2 regions of the Arthrobacter sp. 179 genome follow, and region 2 is predicted to be linked to the other one. Evidence: predicted binding sites of a transcription regulator. Region 2 holds the regulator's gene; the other holds the start of a gene.

Region 1 (10,384 bases), on a different contig from region 2:
GGCCGGGTACTCCAGCGCCTGTTCCTGGGGCAGCCCGGTGTAGAAGGGGAAGAGCTTATCGGCCAGCCCGCGGGTGCCGAAGAGTTCGGCAAAGTCCGAATAGCACATGTGGATATGCTGATCGGCCCCTGACCAGCCGTTCACCCGGCACCACTGTTTGCTCAGGACGGCCAGCACGGCGCCGATCACGGTGGCAACCAGCAACCAACCGATCACGGGCCTGGTGGCTTCGCGGGAGTTGCGCAGGGTCTTCAGTGGTGAAGTCACGACGCGGTGGCCTCGTTTCTGTTCTCGGTGGGATCGGGGCCGGTGCCCCGGGTGAAGATGAAGGAGGTCCTGGGGTCGGAGAAGACCAGGTACCCCAGATACAGCAGCCCGATCACGGCCGCCAGCACCCGGACCCAGAGCAGGCTGATCCATTGGGCGACGCTGAGCTGGTCGACGACCCCGACCAGGACCAGGACCATGCTGGCCAGGTACCAGAAGCGGGCCCAGCGGCCCTCATAGACGCGGGTGACCGCGAAGAAGGGGATCAGCCACAGCAGGTACCAGGGTTGGATGATCGGTGCCAGCAGCACCGTGGCCAACAGGGCCAGGGCGCTATAGAGCACCGGCGAGCTGGCCGGACGACGGAAGGCGAGCCAGATGGCCAGCGCGAGGGCCAGGACCTTGAACCCCGTGTAGACGCCATTGGCCGTGGCGGACAGGTTCCCCCCGGCTTGTTCGACCAGCCAGCCGATGCCCAACCCCAGCAGCCCCACCGGGGCGTAGGGGAAGGCGGCCGACCCCGCGGAGGCCATCGCCTTGATCCACCCGAACCAGAGGCCGGAGACCCAGCCCAGGAACGTCAGCGTCGCCCCGGAGACCAGGGCGGTATAGGCCCAGGCGCGCAGCCGCAGGGCGAGGCGTGCCGTGGCGGGCAGCATGGCCAGCCCGATGAAAGGCAGTGCGAGCACGACGACCGGTTTGATGGCGATGGCGGCACTGACGGCCAGCACCCCGGCGAACCTGCGGCCCTGGTAGACCCAGAGGAAACCCAGGAGCACCCCACCCATCATCAGGGCGTCGTTGTGGACGCCCCCGATCATCGTCAGCAGGAACAAGGGGTTCGCCAACGAGATCCATACCGCCCAGGTCGGATCCGAGCCCAACCGGTCGGCCAGCCGGGGCACCGCATACAGGCAGAGGAGCACCCCCGCCACGGCCAGCACGCGGAAGAGCAGCACCGCCAGCTCCGGGATGCCGCCGGTGACGAAATAGACGCCCTGGGCCGCCAGCAGGAACAGCGGTCCGTACGGGGACGCGGATTCCGCCCAGAGGCTGTCCGACCCCTGGGCGAACCAGCCCGGGAGTTGGGAGATCCAGTTCTCGTAGGGGCTCAGGCCGGCGTGCATGAGCCGGCCCTGTCCCAGATACGAATAGACGTCCCGGCTGAAGATCGGGAAGGAGAACAGCAGCGGCCCGCTCCAGAGCAGGACGGTGTTGCGCACCGTCACCACGGAGGCCCGGTTGTTCGGCCCCCCGCGCTGCCCGAAGCGCAACCAGGCACGGCACATGATCATCGAACCCAGCGCGAGCAGGATGGTGCAGACGATGACCCCTGCCGTTTCCACGCGCAACGGGTTCAGCAAAGTGGTGCGGGCGAACAGGGAGTCCTGGGACTGGGCCAACCAGCCCACCCCCCAGGAGCCGACCATGATCATCAGCGAGGCCAGGAACCCCTGGGCCATGGCCACCCCGCGTTTGGCCTCGTCGCCGCCGGCCAGCCGGTGCAGCAACGGCAGATGCTCGATGTAGTGGCGCAGCCCCCGGACCGCGTCGGTGAGCACTGCGGTGCGGGCCCGCGTCCGCCCGGGGTTTCCTGCAGCCATTCAGTTGGCTGCCTTGGGCCGCCGCAGCACGGTCCATGCGGCACGAAGGGAATCGCGGAAGTCCAGGAAGATGCGTTTGGTCCGGGGGTCCAGGAACGCCAGGTAGGCCATGGCGGCCCAGGAGATGCCGGTGGATAGATGCTTCACCCAGGGGTCCAGCCCGTCGAGGAACTGCCAGATGAAGATCTGGTCGGCGGCCCCGAAGGCGACGAAGAAGGCCACGGTGAAGTACACCCAGATCAGTTGCCAGTCGTCCCGGATGCCGGTGGCCGCGAAGAAGGGCAGCAGCCAGAGCAGGTACCAGGGCTGGATGATCGGTGACAGGACCACCAGCGCGGCGAAGGCCAGGGCAAGGCGTTGGACCAGATGGGAGTGGCTGCCACGGAACATCAAAAACACCACCACCGCCACCGAGACCAGCCGGGCGATGAGTTTCACCACGGGCAGCACCCAGGCGTATTCCAGGCCCAAGGTGTCCAGGATCCCGCTGAAGAAGTTCGTGAACATCCCCACGGGGGCGAAGAAGACCGTTCCGGTCCCGGTGCCCAGCATGACCTTCAGCCAGCCGAAACCGTAGCCGTTGACCCAGCCGATCAGGGCCATGATGCCCAGGCACAGCCCCAACGTATAGGCCCAATAGAGGAAACGGCGTTTCCAGGAGGAGCCGGGCCCGGCCCAGAGCAAGCCGATGAACGGCAGGATGACCATGGTGATCGGTTTGATGCCGATGGAGGCGGTGACCAGCACGACCCCGAGCACACCGCGGCGGGTGGCTGCATAGTAGGTCCCGGCCACGGCCAACCCGACCATCAGGGCGTCGTTGTGGGCGCTGGCGATGAAGCTGATCAAGAACAGCGGGTTGGACACGGTGATCCACAGGGCCTTGGCCCCGGGCACCTGGTGCAGCCCGGCCAGCTTGGGCACGTAGACCATGCAGAGGAGCACCCCGGCGAAGGCCACGAGACGGTAGAGCAGCACCGAGGCGTCCGGGGAGGACCCGGTGACCATGTTCACGAGGCGTTCGATCGTCAGGAACAGCGGGCCATACGGGGTTTCGGATTCCGCCCAGGTGACATCGGCGCCGAGCTGGAACCAGTTCGACAGCGTGGAGATGCCATCCACGTAGGGGTCCTGCCCGGCGGTGACCAGCCGGCCCTGTCCGATGTAGGCGAAGACGTCCCGACTAAAGATCGGCAAGCAGAGCAGCAGCGGCGCCCCCCAGGCCCAGCAGGCCTGTCTGACGATTCGCAGGGAGCCTTCGGCCCAACCGGCGAGTTCCTGCCCCAACCGCAGCCAGGCCCGGAACATGATCCAGCAGCCGACCGTGAGCACGACCGTGGAGGTGATCACCCCCCACTGCTCGGTGCGTACGGCAATGAGCAGGTGGTCCCGGTTCAGCGGTGAGACGCTCGCCAGCCAGCCGATGCCGTAGGAGCCCAGCAGGACCAGCATCGCCCCAATGAAGCCCTGGACCAGGACCGCCCGGGTCCCGTGGTCCATGCGGCGGGTCCCCGCGCCCGCCTCGACCCTGCTCATCGCCATCGGCTCGTTTCCGTCGTTTGCCCTCTCGGGGCTGCGCCAACCCATCACCGCGGACGCTGAGACGACCGGGCTCCGGGGCCGGCGGCCCGCTCAAATACTCACCCGATGTTAGCATCGCGTCTTCCCCAACAGGCGGCACGACGCCGGATCCCGGGTTCTCCGCCGACGGGACCTAAGGTGGTATCTGCTGCCGGGATCCTCCGGCGGGACACGTAGCTGACGGAAGGGGCTTCAGTGGGTCGGCACGCATCGAGCGGAGGCAGCACCCCCACCCGGCAGAAGGCTTTGCTGGGATGGGGTCTATTCATCGCCCTTTTGGTGGTGGTCGTCTCTCCCCTGCTGGGGCTGCACGCCCTGGCCGCTGCCGCCCTGGGCGTCACCGCGGGCGTCGTCTTCGTGGTCCTGTATTTCCTCAGTGGCCTGACCACCTAGGACGCCCCACCCCTGCCGTTCACCGTGGGGGTCGCCGAATCCGGTAGATTGGGGCTGTGCCTATTTCTGCTGAAAACATTGTGTGGATCGACTGCGAAATGACCGGGCTGAGCCTGGAAGCCGACGCGTTGATCGAAGTTGCCGTTCTGGTTACCGACCCGGAATTGAATATTCTCGGTGAGGGTGTCGATGTCGTCATCAAACCCGAAGCCCAGTCGTTGGAACAGATGAATGACTTTGTGCGCCAGATGCACGTCACCTCGGGGCTGCTCGAGGAACTCGACGCCGGCGTCGACCTGGATACCGCCACCGAGCAGGTCCTCGCCTATATCCGCCAATGGGTCCCCGAGCCGGGCAAGGCCCCGTTGGCTGGAAACACCATCGGCACCGACCGGAACTTCCTGGCCCGTGATATGCCCGGGGTCATCGACCACCTGCACTACCGTGTCATCGACGTCTCCACGATCAAGGAATTGGCCCGGCGCTGGTATGCCCGCGCCTACTTCCAGGCTCCGCCGAAGACCGGTAACCACCGGGCCCTGGGTGACATCCGTGATTCGATCAACGAACTGCGGTACTACCGCAAGGCGGTCATGGTTCCGGCCCCCGGCCCCGATAGCAAGACGGCCAAGGAAGCTGCCCGTTCCGTGGCAGCCGAAAACGCTGCCCCTGAGGGTTCCGGGGCCGACGCCACGTCGGGCCCCCACACCAACTGAACAACCACAGGGAGTGATCCCTGCCACAGTTCGGCGCGGGCGTGTCCCCATGTCGCAAGCCCTGCCGAAAGTGTGTAAACTAGTATTCGTTGCCCGGACCTCCCCGGTAGGAATACCGAAGGTGCGGGCACCGCGTTGAGAGACGCAATGGTGGGTATAGCTCAGTTGGCAGAGCGTCTGGTTGTGGTCCAGAAGGTCGCGGGTTCAAGCCCCGTTACTCACCCCAACAGCCGCCCCGGATCATTCCGGGGCGGTTTTTTGTTCGCTGTCATGATCACCAGCAGGAGGCACAGATGCCCGTCCGTCCCGTCGTCGTCTACGGCGAACCCGTCTTGCACTGCCGTGCCGCCGAAGTCACCGCCTTCGACGATGACCTGCGGGCACTGATCGCCGATATGTCAGAGACGATGCACGCCGCCAACGGTGTCGGTCTGGCTGCCCCTCAGATCGGGGTGGGCCTGCGGCTGTTCACCTACACGATGGAGAACGACGACGGGGTCCCCTCCGAGGGTGTGCTGGTGAATCCGCGGATCGTGCTCGGCAAGGTCTCCGGCGCGCAGCCCGACCCCGACGAGGAGGCCGAAGGTTGCCTGTCGGCCCCCGGCCTGTCCTTCCCGCTGAAACGTGCGGACTATGCCCGGGTGATGGGCTACGACGGCGAGGGGAACCAGCTCGACTTCGAGGCGACCGGCTGGTTCGCCCGGATGTTGCAGCACGAATACGACCACCTCGACGGCTACCTCTACGTCGATAAGCTCAATACCAAATGGGCGAAGCGGTGGAAGAAGGCCAAGAAGTCCTTGGACTGGGGCGTTCCGGGGAACTCGTGGCTGCCGGGGGTCGATCCCGACCCGTTTGGGCACGATCACTAAGCGCGCCTTCAGACTGCCCATGAAAGAGCCGGTGCCCACCCCGACGGATCGGGGTGGGCACCGGCTCTTTGGCACGGGTGTCCGGCTACTTCGCCGAGGCCACCTGGAAGACGTCGCCCTTGGCGCGGCACGGCTTGGCCTGTGAGGCCTGGTCCGCACTCAGGTTGATCTTCTTGCCGGTGAAGGTCACCTGCTGACCCACGCGGATGGAGGTTCCCCCCACCGTCACGGTCGGCTTGCCCTTGCTGTTCAGCGTGGTGTCTTCGGGGAAGACGAGCAGTGTCGGGGGACCCTGCTGATTGACGGCGTGGAAGCAACCGTGATCGGCAATGATCAGCTTGGTGTTCAGCGAATCCTTACCGGAAGCCGACGCGCCGGTGGAGACCACGGCAATCTTGTGCTCCTTGTTCTTCACGGTGTCCAGAGCCGACGTGTCCTTGGCCGGGGCGGCCTTCGTGGACTTCGTGGCCGGCGCCGAGGAGGAGGACTTCTCCGCGGTCTCGGTTTCCGATGCCGACGAGGCAGCACTGCTGCTCACCGGTGCCGAGCTGGAGGCTGCTGCCGAGGTTTCCTGCGTGGCCGGCGCCGACGATGAATCGTCGGAGCTGCCCGTGGAGGAACATCCGGTGGCTGCCAGCAGTACCGCGAATCCGGCGGCGGTGACCCCCAGTGTGCGGCGTGCTCGGCTATCGATCCGACGATCCATGCTCTTGTCCTGCTTCCTGCCCGGTGCGTGGGCTGGTGATCCGGTGCCACTGATGGCGCCGGTGGTGATTACACGGTGGCTTCTGCCTCGACCGTGATGTCTTCGGTTTTTTCTACTGCGGGGAAAGCCACCGGGTGGGTTCCCGCCAGTTCCTCGATGACGCGAACCACCTGGCAGGAGTAGCCGAACTCGTTGTCGTACCAGACGTAGACGACGGCGTTTCGGCCGTTGGCGATGGTCGCCAGCCCGTCGACGATGCCGGCGCGGCGCGAACCGACGAAATCGGTGGAGACGATCTCCGGGGAGTCGATGTAGTCGATCTGCTTATGCAGTTCGGCTCCCAGCGACGTCTGACGCAGGTAGGTGTTCAGCTCTTCCTTGGTGGTGTCCTTCTCCAGGTTCAGGTTCAGGATCGCCATGGAGACATCGGGGGTGGGGACGCGAATCGCGTTTCCGGTCAGCTTGCCCTCGAATTCGGGCAGTGCCTTCGATACTGCCTTCGCGGCACCGGTTTCGGTGATGACCATGTTCAACGCCGCCGACCGTCCACGACGGTCTCCCTTATGGAAGTTATCGGTCAGGTTTTGGTCGTTGGTGAACGAGTGGACGGTTTCCACGTGACCGTGGGTGACACCGTATTCGTCGTTGATCGCCTTGAGCACCGGGGTGATCGCGTTCGTCGTGCAGGACGCCGCGGAGACGATCGTGTCGTCGGCGGCAATGTCGCCGTGGTTGATGCCGTGCACGATGTTCTTCACATCGCCCTTGCCCGGAGCGGTCAGCAGGACCTGGGATACGCCCTTGGCCTTGAGGTGCTGGCCCAGTCCTTCGCGGTCGCGCCAGCGGCCCGTGTTGTCCACAACGATCGCCTTGTCGATGCCGTAGGCGGTGTAGTCCACGGTGGTCGGGTCGTTGGAGTAGATGACCTGGATCAGGGTTCCGTTGGCGAGGATCGTGTTGTTTTCCTCGTCGACGGTGATCGAGCCTTCGAAGGGTCCGTGCACCGAGTCCCGGCGCAACAGCGAGGCGCGCTTGACCAGATCGTTCTCGCCGTTCTTGCGCACCACGATGGCGCGCAGGCGCAGTCCGTAGCCGCCGCGCTCGATGAGGATGCGCGCCAGCAGCCGTCCGATGCGTCCGAAGCCGTAAAGCACGATATCGCGGGATTCGACGTCGGTGCGCCCGGCGCCGCCGGCCCTTTCGGCGAATTCGGCGGCCAGGAAGTCCTGCAGCACGGCGCCGTTGCCCTGTTCGTTGAATTTGCGGGCCAGCCGGGCCAAATCCACCGAGACCGCACCGAGATCCAGTGAGTCAAGGCCCTGGAGCAGGGGAAGTGTTTGGGAGGGGGAGAGTTCCACGCCGTCAATATGGCGGGCCACCCGGTGGGCCTTGAGGATGTCGATCGGGGATTTGTTGATGAGCTTGCGCCCGTAGATGGAGGTCACCACATTGTTCTTGCGGTACAGACGCCCAATCAGGGGAATCATGGCCTCGGCGAGTTCCTCGCGGCCGCTCCATTCGTTCTGGGCGGCGACAGACTGCTGGGTCACTTTTTGTCCTTCCAATTCAGCCGGCAGGGATCCACTAGCCGGTTGGCACCGCGAAAGCACCATTGCAGATACGGTTGGTTGGGGTCCGAGATTCCTCTCCCCCCGGGGCTGAGCCCACCTCCATTCTAGGTTGTTGGCCCCCGATCACCGCATTGATGCCGGTGAACTCACTCACATGACCTGAAGAGTCCCTGAGGTCCATGTCAGGCCATGACAGCGCGATGACAGGGTCTTGACAGTGGCGCACCCCATGCTGGTTTCCAACAGTGCACCGCACGACAGCATGAAAGGAACCAACCATGGAAACCACCCACGACTGGGCCATTGAAGCCCACGGCCTCATCAAGACCTTCGGCACTCATCGAGCCGTCGACGGCGTCGACCTCCACGTCAAAACCGGAACCGTCTATGGGGTCCTCGGACCCAATGGTGCCGGGAAAACCACCACGATCAGCATGCTCGCCACCCTTTTGCGCCCGGACGGCGGACAGGCGAAGATCTTCGGGCACGACGTCGTTGCCGAGGCCCAGATCGTCCGGCAGCTCGTCGGGGTGACCGCCCAATTCGCGTCCGTCGACGAGAAGCTCAGTGCGACGGAGAATCTCGTCATCTTTTCCCGTCTCCTCGGTCTGGGCCGGCGCGCCTCGCGTGTCAAGGCCGAGGAACTGTTGGAGGAGTTCGGTCTGAGCGAAGCAGCCCGCCGGCCGCTGGCAAAGTTCTCCGGCGGAATGCGCCGGCGGCTGGACCTGGCGGCCAGCCTCATTGCCCAACCTCCACTGATCTTCTTGGACGAACCCACCACCGGGTTGGACCCCAGGACGCGCACCCAGATGTGGGAAACGATCCGCCGGCTGGTCGCCGGAGGATCCACGGTCCTGCTCACCACCCAGATGCTCGACGAGGCGGACCAGCTGGCCAGCCGCATTGCCGTCATCGACCATGGCACCGTCGTCGCCGAAGGAACACCCGATGACCTCAAAGCCTCCATCGGCACGGCCTCCTTGCAGCTACGCCTGCAGGATTCCGCCGACGTGGGCGGATCGTTGGAGATCATCCACCGGGTGCTGGGAGTTCAGGGAACGGTCTCCCCCGAAGCCGCCCGGATCACGGCACCGATGACCGGCGTGGATCGGGTGACCGACCTGTTGGTTGAAATGCGGGCTTCAGGGATCACCCTGGCGGAGATGAGCGTCCAGAAGCCCACCCTCGACGAGGTCTTCCTCGGTATTACCGGACATCCCACCGCAAGCGACGACACCGACGCCGATGCCGACGCACTGGCAAGGATCTACTCATGAGTACAGCCACCATCATTCCCGGCGCCGAACGCCAACTCACGAACCACACCTCGGCGGCCCAGACACTACAGAACACGCTGACCATGGCCTACCGTGGCCTGCTGAAAATCAAACGGACCCCCGAACAGCTCATCGACGTCACCGTTCAACCGATTCTGTTTACGCTCATGTTTACCGTCCTCTTCGGCGGAGCGGTCGCCGGGGATACCGCCAGCTATTTGCCCTTGCTCATCCCCGGCATTCTGGTCCAGACGGTCATTACCACGTCGGTGGTCACCGGCACCCAGCTGCGCGAAGACATGGACAAGGGGGTCTTTGACCGTTTCAAGTCCCTGCCGATCGCACGGATCGCCCCCTTATCGGGAGCGTTGCTCGCCGACACGGTGCGTTATGCGATCGCTACGACCTTGACCTTCGCGATGGGGTACCTGTTGGGGTACCACCCGCAGGGAGGGTTGTCTGCCGTGGTGATGGCCGGGCTCTTGGTCATTGCCTGCTCCTGGGCCATCAGCTGGATCTTCGCCTTCTTTGGTGTCGTCGCCCGCAGCGCCTCCAGCGTTCAAGGAATTTCCATGATCGTGCTCTTCCCGTTGACGTTCCTGTCCAATGCCTTCGTCCCGGTGGACACGTTGCCGACCTGGTTACAGGGTTTCGTCCAGGTCAATCCGGTGTCCCACCTGGTGAGCGCCGTCCGAGACCTCGCCAACAACGGGGTCGTCGGAACGGATCTGGTCATGTCATTGATCGGGGCTGCTGTCATCGTGGCCGTTTTCGCCCCGTTGACCGTGCGCGCCTATATGCGCAAGGCCTAATCCCCCGGTCGGTGTTCTTGGAGGGCGCTACGGACCGTGTCCTGACGCAAGAGCGTGAGGGCACGGTCCAGTGCTTCCTGCAGGTCGAGCCCATCCACGCGGAGTCGGGCGGCCTCCAGTGCACCCGCCCCGAACCTACCGGCGATATGTTCAGAAAAAGTGCGTACGTTCAGGCTCGGGAGGGTCTGTTGGACCCCGATCCGGGTCGCCAGGGCCAGCAGGTCCAACCCGTCGAATTGCCGCTCCGGGAGTAGCCCCGGCCCGGTCGGGCGCAGCAGCCAGGCAGCAATCGCCATCAATCCGGAGCCCGAGACGGGCACATCGATGGAGGCGCCCTGGAGCCGGTGCCTGGCCAGGATCCCCGAGCGCAGCCGGCGAACCGTCGGCAGGGACCACGATGCGTCGGTCTCCGCTACCCTCATATGGGCCAGGACGGCCCCCGCTGCCAGAATCTGATACCACGGATCGTGCTCCCCGGGCCCCTGCGTCTGGAGCGCTTGCCGGTAATGCGCCAACCCGAGTTCCGTCTGCCCTGAAGCCAGCTCCACCTCGGCCAGCCCGGAAAGACCCATCCCCTGCCGGCCG
Region 2 (10,384 bases):
TGGCCTCCTGGGCGCGCAGCTTGCCGCGTACCCCCAGCCGCTTGCTCACCGCCAGGGACAGCAGTGAGGCCAGGGTCAGGATGCCCAGCCCGCCGATGAAGATGCCCACGATGATGACCACTTGGCCGAAGAAGGACCAGTGCACCGCGGTGGATACCACGGTCAGCCCGGTCACGCAGACGGCCGAGGTGGCCGTGAAGAGGGCATCGTGGAGCGGGGTGAATTCCCCGGTGGAGGAGGCCACCGGCAAGGACAGCAGGGTCGTGAACAGGGCGATGACCAGAAGGAACACACCGATAGCCAGCCGGGCCGGCGACGTCGCTGCGACGGTGTCGACGAAGTCTCGCACCCCGTGGAGGATACGCGGTACGGCGTTCCCCCAGCTGAGCGGGGTGGCTGATGGTGTGGAGGACATGGTCGCGGGCTGCTCCGGGAAACGATGGCTCCGGGCGTTTCCCGGCACTGTCCACAGTAGAGTACCCGTGCGCGGCACGGTGGTGGACACCCGCCGCGGCGGAGACATCCACCCGCGAAAGGCGGATATCGCGTAGCCTGAGCCCGTGAGCTTGAGTACACCGCCGTCACCGCCGACCGAGGTCCTCTGGAGCGAGGAGCTGATGTCCTACCGCTTCAGCGAAAGTCATCCGATGCATCCCTCGCGTCTGGATCTGACGATGCGCCTGGTCGAGGGGCTGGGGATCCTGGAGCGCAGGAACATCTCGCTGCTTGCACCGGAGGTCGCCACCGACGAGGAACTGGCCCTGGTGCACGACCCGGAGTACATCTCCGCCGTCCGGTACGCCGGGGAACATCCGGACGAGATCAACGAGGAACGCGGGCTGGGCACCGAGGACACCCCGGCCTTCGCCGATATCCACGCGGCCAGTGCCCGCTTGGCGGGCGGGTCGCTGCAGGCAGCCGACGCCGTATTGGCCGAACGGGCCCTGCACGTGGTCAACTTTGCCGGCGGCATGCACCATGCCTCCCGCGGCAAGGCCAGCGGATTCTGCGTCTACAACGATGCCGCGCTGGCCGTCCAACGGCTTCTGGACGGTGGAACGCAGCGGGTCGCCTATATCGATGTCGATGCCCACCACGGGGACGGAACCCAATCGATCTTCTGGGACGATCCCCGGGTACTGACCATCTCCTTGCACGAATCAGGCATGTCCCTGTTCCCCGGAACCGGGTTCGCCAACGAAACAGGAGGATCCGAGGCCATGGGCAGTGCCGTGAACGTCGCCCTGCCCGCCGGGACCACAGATGCCGGCTGGCTGCGGGCCTTCCATGCGGTCGTGCCGCAACTGGTGGCCGCCTTCGAACCCGAGGTCATCGTCAGTCAGCACGGCTGTGACGGGCACGGCGAGGATGATCTGAGCAACCTGCGGCTGAGCATCGACGGGCAGCGGCAGAATGCACTGGATATATCCGATCTGGCCCAACGCCACTGTGGCGGCCGGTGGATCGCCACCGGCGGTGGGGGATACAACCTCATCCAGGTCGTCCCCCGGGCTTGGAGCCACCTGGTGGCCATCGCCGGCGGCCGGCCCGTCCCGTTGCGTACCGAGGTGCCGGGGAGCTGGTTGGCCTACGTGAAGGAAAAATATGGTGCCACCGGTCCCGCGTTGATGAACGACGGCGTCGACCTCTGGTGGCGCTCCTGGGAAGTCGGCTACGATCCGGCGGATTTCATCGACCGGACCATCATGGCCACGCGCAAGGAGGTCTTTCCCGTCTTCGGGTTGGACCCCTGGTTTGATTGAGCGCCGCCCGGGGCGGGATGCCCGGAAGAACTTCTGCGGATAAGGTGATGGAATGACCTTCGACGATGTCTTTTCCGTCCTGGCAGATCCGACCCGGCGCAGGATCCTCGAAGCCCTGCGCGAAGAGGAGAACTCCGTCGGTGACCTCGTGCAGCTTCTTGAAGTATCCCAGCCGACCGTATCCAAGCATCTGAAGGTCCTGCGCGAAGCCGGGGTGCTGCGCATGCGGGCCGACGGCCAGCGGCGGATCTATTCCGTCGAACCCGGGGCATTGCACCGGGCCGCCACCTGGTTGGCCGCCTTCCCCGGCCACCCCGGCACCGAAGCGGCGGTGACCGGGCTCACGGGCGCAGAGTACAAGAAGGACATGGCATTCGGCAATGCCCGCGACGCGGCGGGTAGCGGTGACGGCACCGACGAGGAAGCGACGGTTCGGGCCCTGGAGGTGGCAGCTTCCTACCGCGCCGCCCAACAGCGCGAACAGGATGGGCTTCCGACGGTTGACGCGACGGACCTCGAGCACGAAAACCCCGCCATCCCGGGCTCCGGGAATGCTCCGCAGCAGCTGGGCCGGACCGTGGGGCGGACCGTCGAACAGGTCACCGGCCGGGCCCAGGATCTGCTGGAAAGGCTGCAGAAACCGAAGTTCGGGCGACGCCGCTAGGGGCGGTGGACGGGCCGTTCCACGTTACGGGCGATTCACGGATTTTTTACGATCGGTTGGGTTCGATGCCCTCCGACGTGTCATTGTTCTTCTCGGAGCGCCGACGCTCACCACCCCCCCATGGGTGCCGTCGCGCCCACCTCTCAGTTCTTGAAGGAGTACCCCTTGGATCAGAATCTGCTCGATATCCGGGAAGACGTTTTCCACCGCAACCAGGGTGAATCCGAATTCCACCAGGCCGTGACCGAGGTGTTCGAAAGCCTCAACACCGTCATCGGCCGGCACCCCGAATACGCCGACGCCGCCATCCTGCAACGCATGTGCGAGCCCGAGCGCCAGATCATCTTCCGGGTCCCCTGGGTGGACGATGAGAGCAAGGTGCAGATCAACCGCGGCTTCCGTGTCGAATTCAACTCGGCGCTGGGCCCGTATAAGGGTGGACTGCGGTTCCATCCTTCGGTCTACCTGGGCACCGTTAAGTTCCTGGGCTTCGAGCAGGTATTCAAGAACGCACTGACCGGCATGCCGATCGGCGGCGGCAAGGGCGGCTCCGATTTCGACCCGCGCGGCAAGTCCGACGGTGAGGTCATGCGCTTTTGCCAGTCCTTCATGACCGAGCTGTACCGCCACATCGGCGAATACACCGACGTCCCGGCCGGAGACATCGGCGTGGGTGGCCGGGAGATCGGCTTCCTCTTCGGCCAGTACAAGCGCATCACCAACCGCTATGAATCGGGCGTCCTGACCGGCAAGGGCATGGGCTGGGGCGGTTCGCTGCTGCGTCCCGAAGCCACCGGCTACGGGGCCGTGCTGTTCGCCCAGGAGATGCTCAAGACTCGTGGCTCCAGCCTGGACGGGCAGCGGATGGTCGTCTCCGGCTCCGGCAACGTGGCCATCAACGCCATCGCCAAGGCGCAATCCCTGGGGGCCACCGCCGTGGCGGCCTCGGATTCCAGCGGATACATCGTCGACGAAGCCGGCATCGACGTGGAGCTGTTGCGCGAGATCAAGGAAGTCGAGCGCGGCAGGATCAGTGACTACGCGGATCGACGCGGCGGGAACGTGAAATACGTCGAGGGCGGCTGCGTCTGGGATGTGGACGCCACCGTCGTGCTGCCCGCCGCCACGCAGAACGAACTCGAGGCCAAGGATGCCAAGCGACTGGTGGAAACCGGCGTCCTGGCCGTCGCCGAGGGTGCGAACATGCCCTGCACCGCCGATGCGATCGCCATCTTCCAGGAAGCCGGGGTGCTCTTCGGCCCGGGCAAGGCAGCCAACGCCGGCGGAGTGGCGACCTCGGCCCTGGAGATGCAGCAGAATGCCAGCCGTGACTCCTGGAGTTTCGGGCATACCGAACGCCGGCTCGAAGAGATCATGGTCGGCATCCACACCACCTGTGCCACGACGGCCGATGCCTACGGTAAGCCGGGGAACTACGTGGCCGGGGCCAATATCGCCGGGTTCATGAAGGTCGCCGACGCGATGCTCGCCCTGGGAGTCATCTAGGGGCCTTGGACCGGACTGGACGGGCCGGCGATGTCCCGGGCACCGCGGTGTCCGGGACATCGTTGCGTCCGGGGTGTTTACATGGGGGGATGGAGAACACCGAAGCACTCGCCGCCCACCGCATCGACCCCGAGGCGCTCGAGCAGGACGACATCGACACCTACCGCCTGCTCGCCGGGGACATCGCCTCGGGGGCCGCAGTGGTGGCCACCCGCCGTTATGGCCGGGACATCGCCGCGACGGTCACCGGATTCCTGGACGTCTCCTACGATCCGCCCACCATGCTGGTCAGCCTCTACGCGGACGGACGCATCGGGGAGGCGGTCTCCGAGTCCGAAGGCTGGACGCTGTCGCTGTTGAACGGGGAGCACCAGGGGATCGCGAACTGGTTGGCCAGCCCCGCCAATCCCGTCCATGGCCTGTTGAGCCAGGTCCCCTTCCGGCGCGCCCCGGTCAGTGGGGCCGCAGTGATCGAGGGGGCCATCTCCTGGTTCGAGCTGAGGACGACGGCGGTGCACGAGGTGGCGACACATCTGGTGGTCGCCGGGGAGGTCGTCGCGATGGGCACCACCGACGACGACGCCGGCGCGAACGATCCACTGATCCACTTCTCCCGTGAATACCGCCATTTGCGGCGCTGACCGGCACCAGGGCTCCGAGGCGCCTGCTTCGCGCTGTCCGGGGCCTGGTCGGGGGGAACACCGGAGGGCCGGGTTGCTGCGACGGGTTTCACAATCGCATCACCAGCCACTAGTGTGGTCTGCTAGATGGTACTGCGTACGGGTTTTTCCACGCGATGCCTTGCTGGGGTGTTCCTTTATCATCCGAACCAGGAGAATATTGCCGATGGCCGACGCTAAGAACTTTTCGAATGCGCGCTTCATGACGGTGGCGGAAGTCGCCGAGATGATGCGTGTGTCGAAAATGACTGTGTATCGCCTGGTGCATGCGGGAGACCTTCCGGCAGTTCGCTTCGGTCGTTCCTACCGCGTGCCGGAGACCGCCGTCGAGGACTACCTGAAAACCGCGCGTGTGGACGGGACGTCGGAGACCGCCTGAGGGCGTGGTCCGCACGGTCGCCTTGGGCAAGGTAAACTAGTAGGGAACATTTAACGTCCGCGATGGTTGCTGCCTGCTCCCCGCGTGGTCGTCAGCAGAAATCAATCATTAGTCTGTGAGGAACCAAATGGGCTCAGTTATCAAGAAGCGCCGCAAGCGGATGGCCAAGAAGAAGCACCGTAAACTGCTTCGTAAGACGCGCCACCAGCGTCGCAACAAGAAGTAGCACGCGGCGGGACAGGATCCCGCCCCTGATGCTTGACGGCGGGGTTCCACCTTCGGGTGGGGCCCCGCCGTCGTCATGTCCGGGCCTTGCCGGAGGCAGGGCCCGCCCCACCCGGCTCCTAGGGGCGGAAGCGTCGGCGCATCATCCGCAGGCCGCGCCAGAGCCCGTAGACGGCGCCCGAGACGGTGGCCGCCCGGATGCCGATCGTTGCCGCATGCCGTCCACGGCGGAAGTCATATACGGGCCAGTTGTGGGCCAGGGCGTGGCGGCGCAGGCGTACATCCGGGTTGATGGCCACCGGATGTCCGACGACGGTCAGCAGCGGCACGTCGTTATAGGAATCGCTGTAGGCCCAGCTGGTCGAAAGATCCAGGCCTTCGCGGGCCGCCAGCTCGGTCACGGCGGTGGCCTTGGCCGGGCCATGCAGGATCTCGCCGACCAGCCGGCCCGTATAGACCCCCTCGTGTTGGTCCACCACGGTGCCCAGCGCACCGGAAAGGCCGAGCTTGTCGGCGATCACCTCGGCCACTTCCAAGGGGGTGGCGGTGACCAGCCACACCGGCCGGCCTCCGTCCAGATGCGCCTGGGCCAGCGCCCGGGTCCCGGGCCAGATCCGGCTGGCAATGAATTCGTCGTAGATCTCGTCGCCCAGGGCGCTCATGTCATCGACCAGGATGCCGGCGGCCAGGGCCAGCGCCTGGTCCTTGATCCGGTGGACCTGCGCGAGGTCCTCGCCGCGCACCATGAAGCTGATCTGCTGCACGCCCATCCACAGGGCGTGGCGCAGGCTGAACGCCCCCCGGCTATACATCTTCCGGGCCACGGCGAACAGACTGGCCCCGCGCATCATGGTGTTGTCGACGTCGAAGAAGGCGGCGGCATGCCCGGGGGATGGTGGGGCTGCCGGTACATGGGCGGCTCGGGGCTGCTCTGGCATCTGGATAGTCTATCCACCGAGACGGGCCACGCGAGCGGTGCCGTGCGTCACGGGGAGGATCGTTTCTGCCCGGCCGCGGGGGAGTAACGGTAGGTTTGGAGTATGGATTCTTCGCTTCAACCACCCCGGGTCAGGCTCTTGAGCCGGACCGGATGCCACCTCTGCGGGGCCGCCCGCGCCACCGTCCAGACGGTGACGGCACGGCATGGAGTCGCGTGGGACGAGGTCCTCATCGATGACGATCCGGCCCTGATGCAGCAATTCGGCGAAGAGGTGCCGGTGCTGTTGGTGGATGGGGTGCAACGCGATTTCTGGGTCATTGATGCGGATCGGCTCGAGAAGTTGATCAGTGCGTGAATCCGATGGAAAAGGCACTTCCCGAGGCGACGCTGAGTCGCATGACCGGCTATCTGCGCGCCCTGGAGGCCATGCGTGAGGTCGGTCGCCCGACGATCTCCTCGGAGGTCCTGGCCGCCGCCGCCGGAGTGAATTCCGCGATCCTGCGCAAGGACCTCTCGCTGTTGGGGACCTTCGGGACCCGGGGCGTCGGGTATCGGATCGAGGTGTTGGCCGAGACCATTTCCGAGACCCTGGGGTTGGAACGGGATTGGCGGGTCGGCATCCTCGGTGCCGGCAACCTGGGCCGCGCCTTGGCCGGCTATGCCGGTTTCCGTGAAGGCGGGTTCAGCATCCAAGCGGTCTTCGACATCGCCGAAACCGTCATTGGCGATGCCGTGGGCGGGCTGGCGGTCCGTCCGGTGGGTGAACTGGCTGCGGCCACGGCCGAACTGGGGTTGAACATGGCCGTGCTGGCCGTCCCCGGACCGGCGGCCCAGGAACTCTGCGACCGGGTCGTCGGTGCCGGGATCACCAACATCCTCAGTTTCGCCCCGGTGATCCTCCAGGTTCCCGAGGGCATCCACATGCGCCGGGTGGACATGGCCCGGGAACTGCAGATCCTGGCCTACCACGCAGGCTTCGGGGCGGGCCGCCCGGCAGACCAGGACTGAGGGCTGCTAGCGGAAGCCGCCCCGCTTACGCTGGGCCATCGCCTTGACGTAGTTCGAGGAGGGCGTCAGCCAGGCCAGGACGATGCCGGCCACGCCGAGCAGGATCACCAGGAGCGAGATCGGATCCGACGGGGTGAACAACCCGAACAGGGAGATCGCCGCTAGGACGGTGCCGGTGATGCGGGCCCCGTTGCTGCCCTTGCGGATGAAGCTGGCGATCAGCGCGTAGACCCCGGCCACGACCACCATCATGATCAGGACGACGACCTTCAGGGCGCTGATCATCGATTCGAGGTCGATCCCGGCGTCGTCGAGCTGCTGCTGGGTCTCGGGACCCTGCTGCGCGATGGCTTCGCGGATGGCCTCAACGACCATGGCGTTCGGCAGGAAGATCAGGATCAGCGCCTGCACCAGGGTGATGATCCCGGCGCCAATGATCAACCAGAATGCCGCCTTGAGCTGTTTCGGGGGTGCCGGCCGCGTGCCGGGAGTTCCCCCGAAGCCCGCTGCCCCACCGTCCGGCTGCTGGCCGTAACCGTAGCCATAGGGGGAGGGGGCGGGATTCGCATGGCCCTGTCCCACCGGGGGCAGGTTCGGCTGACCGGGCTGGCCGTAGCCCGGAGGCAGGCCCGCCCCCGGCTGCCCGGAGGAACCGGGGCCCTGGGTGCCCTGGCCGTACTGGCCCGGCTGGCCCGGAGGGTTCTGGCCGTATTGGGGGGACCCGGTGGCGTCGGCCCCGGTCTCGGGCAGGCGTTGTCCGAACTGCGGGGGACCGGGAACCGGGGGAGTGGTGCCGTCGTTGGTGGCATCCGGGTCCTGCTGCGGGTCCTCGGGGGTGGGGGTGCTCATCGTCTGTCCTCCATTGGTGTTGCGTACGGTGGGCCCAGCTCCCAGACTAATGCGCCCGACCCCTGTCGGGGCATCATCACGAAGGCTGACACTATGCGCCCGCGAGGGATGCATGAAGTGGATCACCGTCCTCCTTTTAGGCGACGCCGCAAAGGTTTGAGACACTAGATGCATGCCTGTCGCCACCGTCCACCTGCTCCGCCATGGGGAGGTCCACAACCCGGACAAGGTGCTCTATGGCCGGTTGCCCGGATTCCGCCTCTCCGATCTCGGCCGCACCATGGCGGATCGTGCCGCGGAGTACTTCGTGGCCCAGCGCGACGCCGGCGCGTCAATCGTGCATCTGGCGGCCTCGCCACTGGTCAGGGCCCAGGAAACGGCCGAGCCGACGTCCAAGGCCCTGGGCCTGCAGATCGCCACCGATGATCGACTGATCGAAGGCGGAAACCATTTCGAGGGACTCTCCGGAGTCAAGGGGCAGCTGCGCAACCCGCGGCACTGGCCCTACCTCATCAACCCGTTGCGTCCGTCCTGGGGGGAGCCCTACCGGGTCCAGGTCGAGCGCATGATGGCCGCGGTGAAGGATCACCGCGACCGGGCCGTTTCACTCGGCGGCCCCGGAGCCCAAGCCGTGCTGGTCAGCCACCAGCTACCCATTTGGGTGACGCGCCTGGCCGCCGAAAACAAGCACCTGTGGCATGACCCCCGGAAGCGGCAATGCACGCTCACGTCGGTCACCAGCCTGGATTTTGAGGGGGAACGGCTCGTTGCCGTTCGTTATACCGAACCCTGCGCTGACCTGCTGGCCAACGCGGCTAACATCCCCGGAGCCTGAAGAACACATGCCGTCCCATCCGTCCCGCCTGTCCGATTCACCGTTTCCCGCCCGACGACACGTCCTGCGCTCCGCCGCGCTCTTCGCCGCCGTCCTGCCGCTGGCCGCCTGCGCCGCGACCGAGGACCCGCTGGCGGAACAGGCCAAGGCCGGCAACGGGAAGAACTACATTGCCGGGGACGGTTCCGTCCAGGAATACGACCAGGCAAGCCGCGGGAAACCTGTGGAACTGGACGGCACGACGTACGAGGGCAAAACCATTGACTCGGCGCAGCTCAAGGACCAGATCACCGTCCTGAACTTCTGGTATGCCGCCTGCGCCCCGTGCCGGCTCGAGGCGCCGCATCTGGCCAAACTGAGCAAGGCCTTCAAATCCAAGGGCGTGCAGTTCTACGGGGTGAACGTCCGTGATGGCCAGGACACGGCGCACGCGTTCGAACGCACCTTCAAGATCGACTACCCCTCGATGCCCGACGCCGACGGATCGATCCTGCTCTCGATGACCGAATACGTCCCCCCGCAGGCCGTGCCCACCACGCTGGTGCTTGATCGCCAGGGCCGGGTGGCGGCCCGCCTGCTGGGTGAAGCCGATGAGTCCACGCTGAAGGCACTGATCTCCGACCTGGTCTCCGAGTCCGCGTGATCGCCGGGCTCGTCACTGCCCTTCCGGCGCTGGGCGTCCAGGGCAACCCCTTCGCCGAGGCCGTCCAGGACGGCTCGCTGCTGCTCTCGATCCCGGTGGCCGTCCTCGCCGGGCTCGTCTCCTTCCTATCGCCCTGCGTCCTGCCGTTGGTTCCCGGGTTCCTGGGCTATGTGACCGGGCTGACCGGGGCGGATCTGGCCGAACAGAAACGGGGCCGGATGGTCACCGGCATCGGGTTGTTCGTCCTCGGCTTCAGCGTGGTGTTCATGCTCATCGGGATCGTCTTCACCAAGGCGACCGTCTGGCTGGCCCGGGACGGGGACTGGGTCACCCAGGCCCTGGGCCTGGTGGTCATCGTCATGGGCATCGTGTTCATGGGCGGATTCTCCTGGTTCCAGCGTGATCGCAAGATCCACCACCGGCCCCCGGCAGGTCTCTGGGGTGCCCCCGTGCTGGGCATGACGTTCGGTCTGGGATGGGCCCCATGCATCGGGCCCACCCTGTCCGCAGTGCTGATCATGAGTACCGGCCCCGACGCGAATGTGGCCCGCGGTGCCCTGCTGACCTTCACCTACTGCCTGGGCCTGGGGGTGCCGTTCCTGCTCATCGCCCTGGGATTCAGGAGGGCCGCGGGGACGTTGGCCTTCTTCAAGCGCCACCAGGTGGCCGTCATGCGCGCCGGCGGCCTCCTGCTCATCCTGTTGGGCCTCGTGATGGTCACGGGGCTGTGGGGTGAATGGGTCGTGCAACTGCAAACATGGTTCGCCAACGAGATAAGGTTGCCGATTTGATGGCCCTGAACAGCAAGTCCAATCACGCATCGTCGGGTTCCGCGGGCGGGAAGAACCCCCGGGGAGGCCGCAAGCCCGAGGTGGCGGTACCGTCCCTGGGG

What was found. The regulator Rex, encoded in region 2, represses fermentation and respiration genes when NADH is low (regulators of the CRP and FNR family bind a similar motif). The targets are predictions, from matches to a motif close to CTTGTGAANNNNTTCACAAG.
Region 1: ACT3UE_RS11775 (glyceraldehyde-3-phosphate dehydrogenase) is a predicted target of Rex. The motif match lies at 7,848-7,867, and genes of this name have one in related genera.

Annotation. Positions count from the first base shown of each region.
Region 1 is NZ_JBQSYU010000019.1:24,449-34,832, forward strand. It holds gene ACT3UE_RS11735 (glycosyltransferase family 87 protein) at 1-267, opposite strand, end outside; gene mptB (polyprenol phosphomannose-dependent alpha 1,6 mannosyltransferase MptB) at 264-1,871, opposite strand; gene mptB (polyprenol phosphomannose-dependent alpha 1,6 mannosyltransferase MptB) at 1,872-3,407, opposite strand; gene ACT3UE_RS11750 (hypothetical protein) at 3,648-3,845, shown strand; gene orn (oligoribonuclease) at 3,944-4,561, shown strand; tRNA gene ACT3UE_RS11760 (tRNA-His) at 4,712-4,787, shown strand; gene def (peptide deformylase) at 4,855-5,433, shown strand; gene ACT3UE_RS11770 (hypothetical protein) at 5,519-6,139, opposite strand; gene ACT3UE_RS11775 (glyceraldehyde-3-phosphate dehydrogenase) at 6,208-7,689, opposite strand; gene ACT3UE_RS11780 (ATP-binding cassette domain-containing protein) at 7,989-8,987, shown strand; gene ACT3UE_RS11785 (ABC transporter permease) at 8,984-9,799, shown strand; gene ACT3UE_RS11790 (BTAD domain-containing putative transcriptional regulator) at 9,796-10,384, opposite strand, start outside.
Region 2 is NZ_JBQSYU010000016.1:8,741-19,124, reverse strand. It holds gene ACT3UE_RS10680 (TrkH family potassium uptake protein) at 1-415, opposite strand, end outside; gene ACT3UE_RS10675 (acetoin utilization protein AcuC) at 618-1,763, shown strand; gene ACT3UE_RS10670 (ArsR/SmtB family transcription factor) at 1,816-2,427, shown strand; gene gdhA (NADP-specific glutamate dehydrogenase) at 2,593-3,933, shown strand; gene ACT3UE_RS10660 (flavin reductase family protein) at 4,023-4,574, shown strand; gene ACT3UE_RS10655 (helix-turn-helix domain-containing protein) at 4,780-4,992, shown strand; gene ACT3UE_RS10650 (30S ribosomal protein bS22) at 5,120-5,218, shown strand; gene ACT3UE_RS10645 (HAD family hydrolase) at 5,337-6,155, opposite strand; gene ACT3UE_RS10640 (glutaredoxin family protein) at 6,258-6,512, shown strand; gene ACT3UE_RS10635 (redox-sensing transcriptional repressor Rex) at 6,518-7,165, shown strand; gene ACT3UE_RS10630 (hypothetical protein) at 7,172-8,014, opposite strand; gene ACT3UE_RS10625 (histidine phosphatase family protein) at 8,187-8,849, shown strand; gene ACT3UE_RS10620 (TlpA family protein disulfide reductase) at 8,857-9,492, shown strand; gene ACT3UE_RS10615 (cytochrome c biogenesis CcdA family protein) at 9,489-10,283, shown strand; gene resB (cytochrome c biogenesis protein ResB) at 10,283-10,384, shown strand, end outside.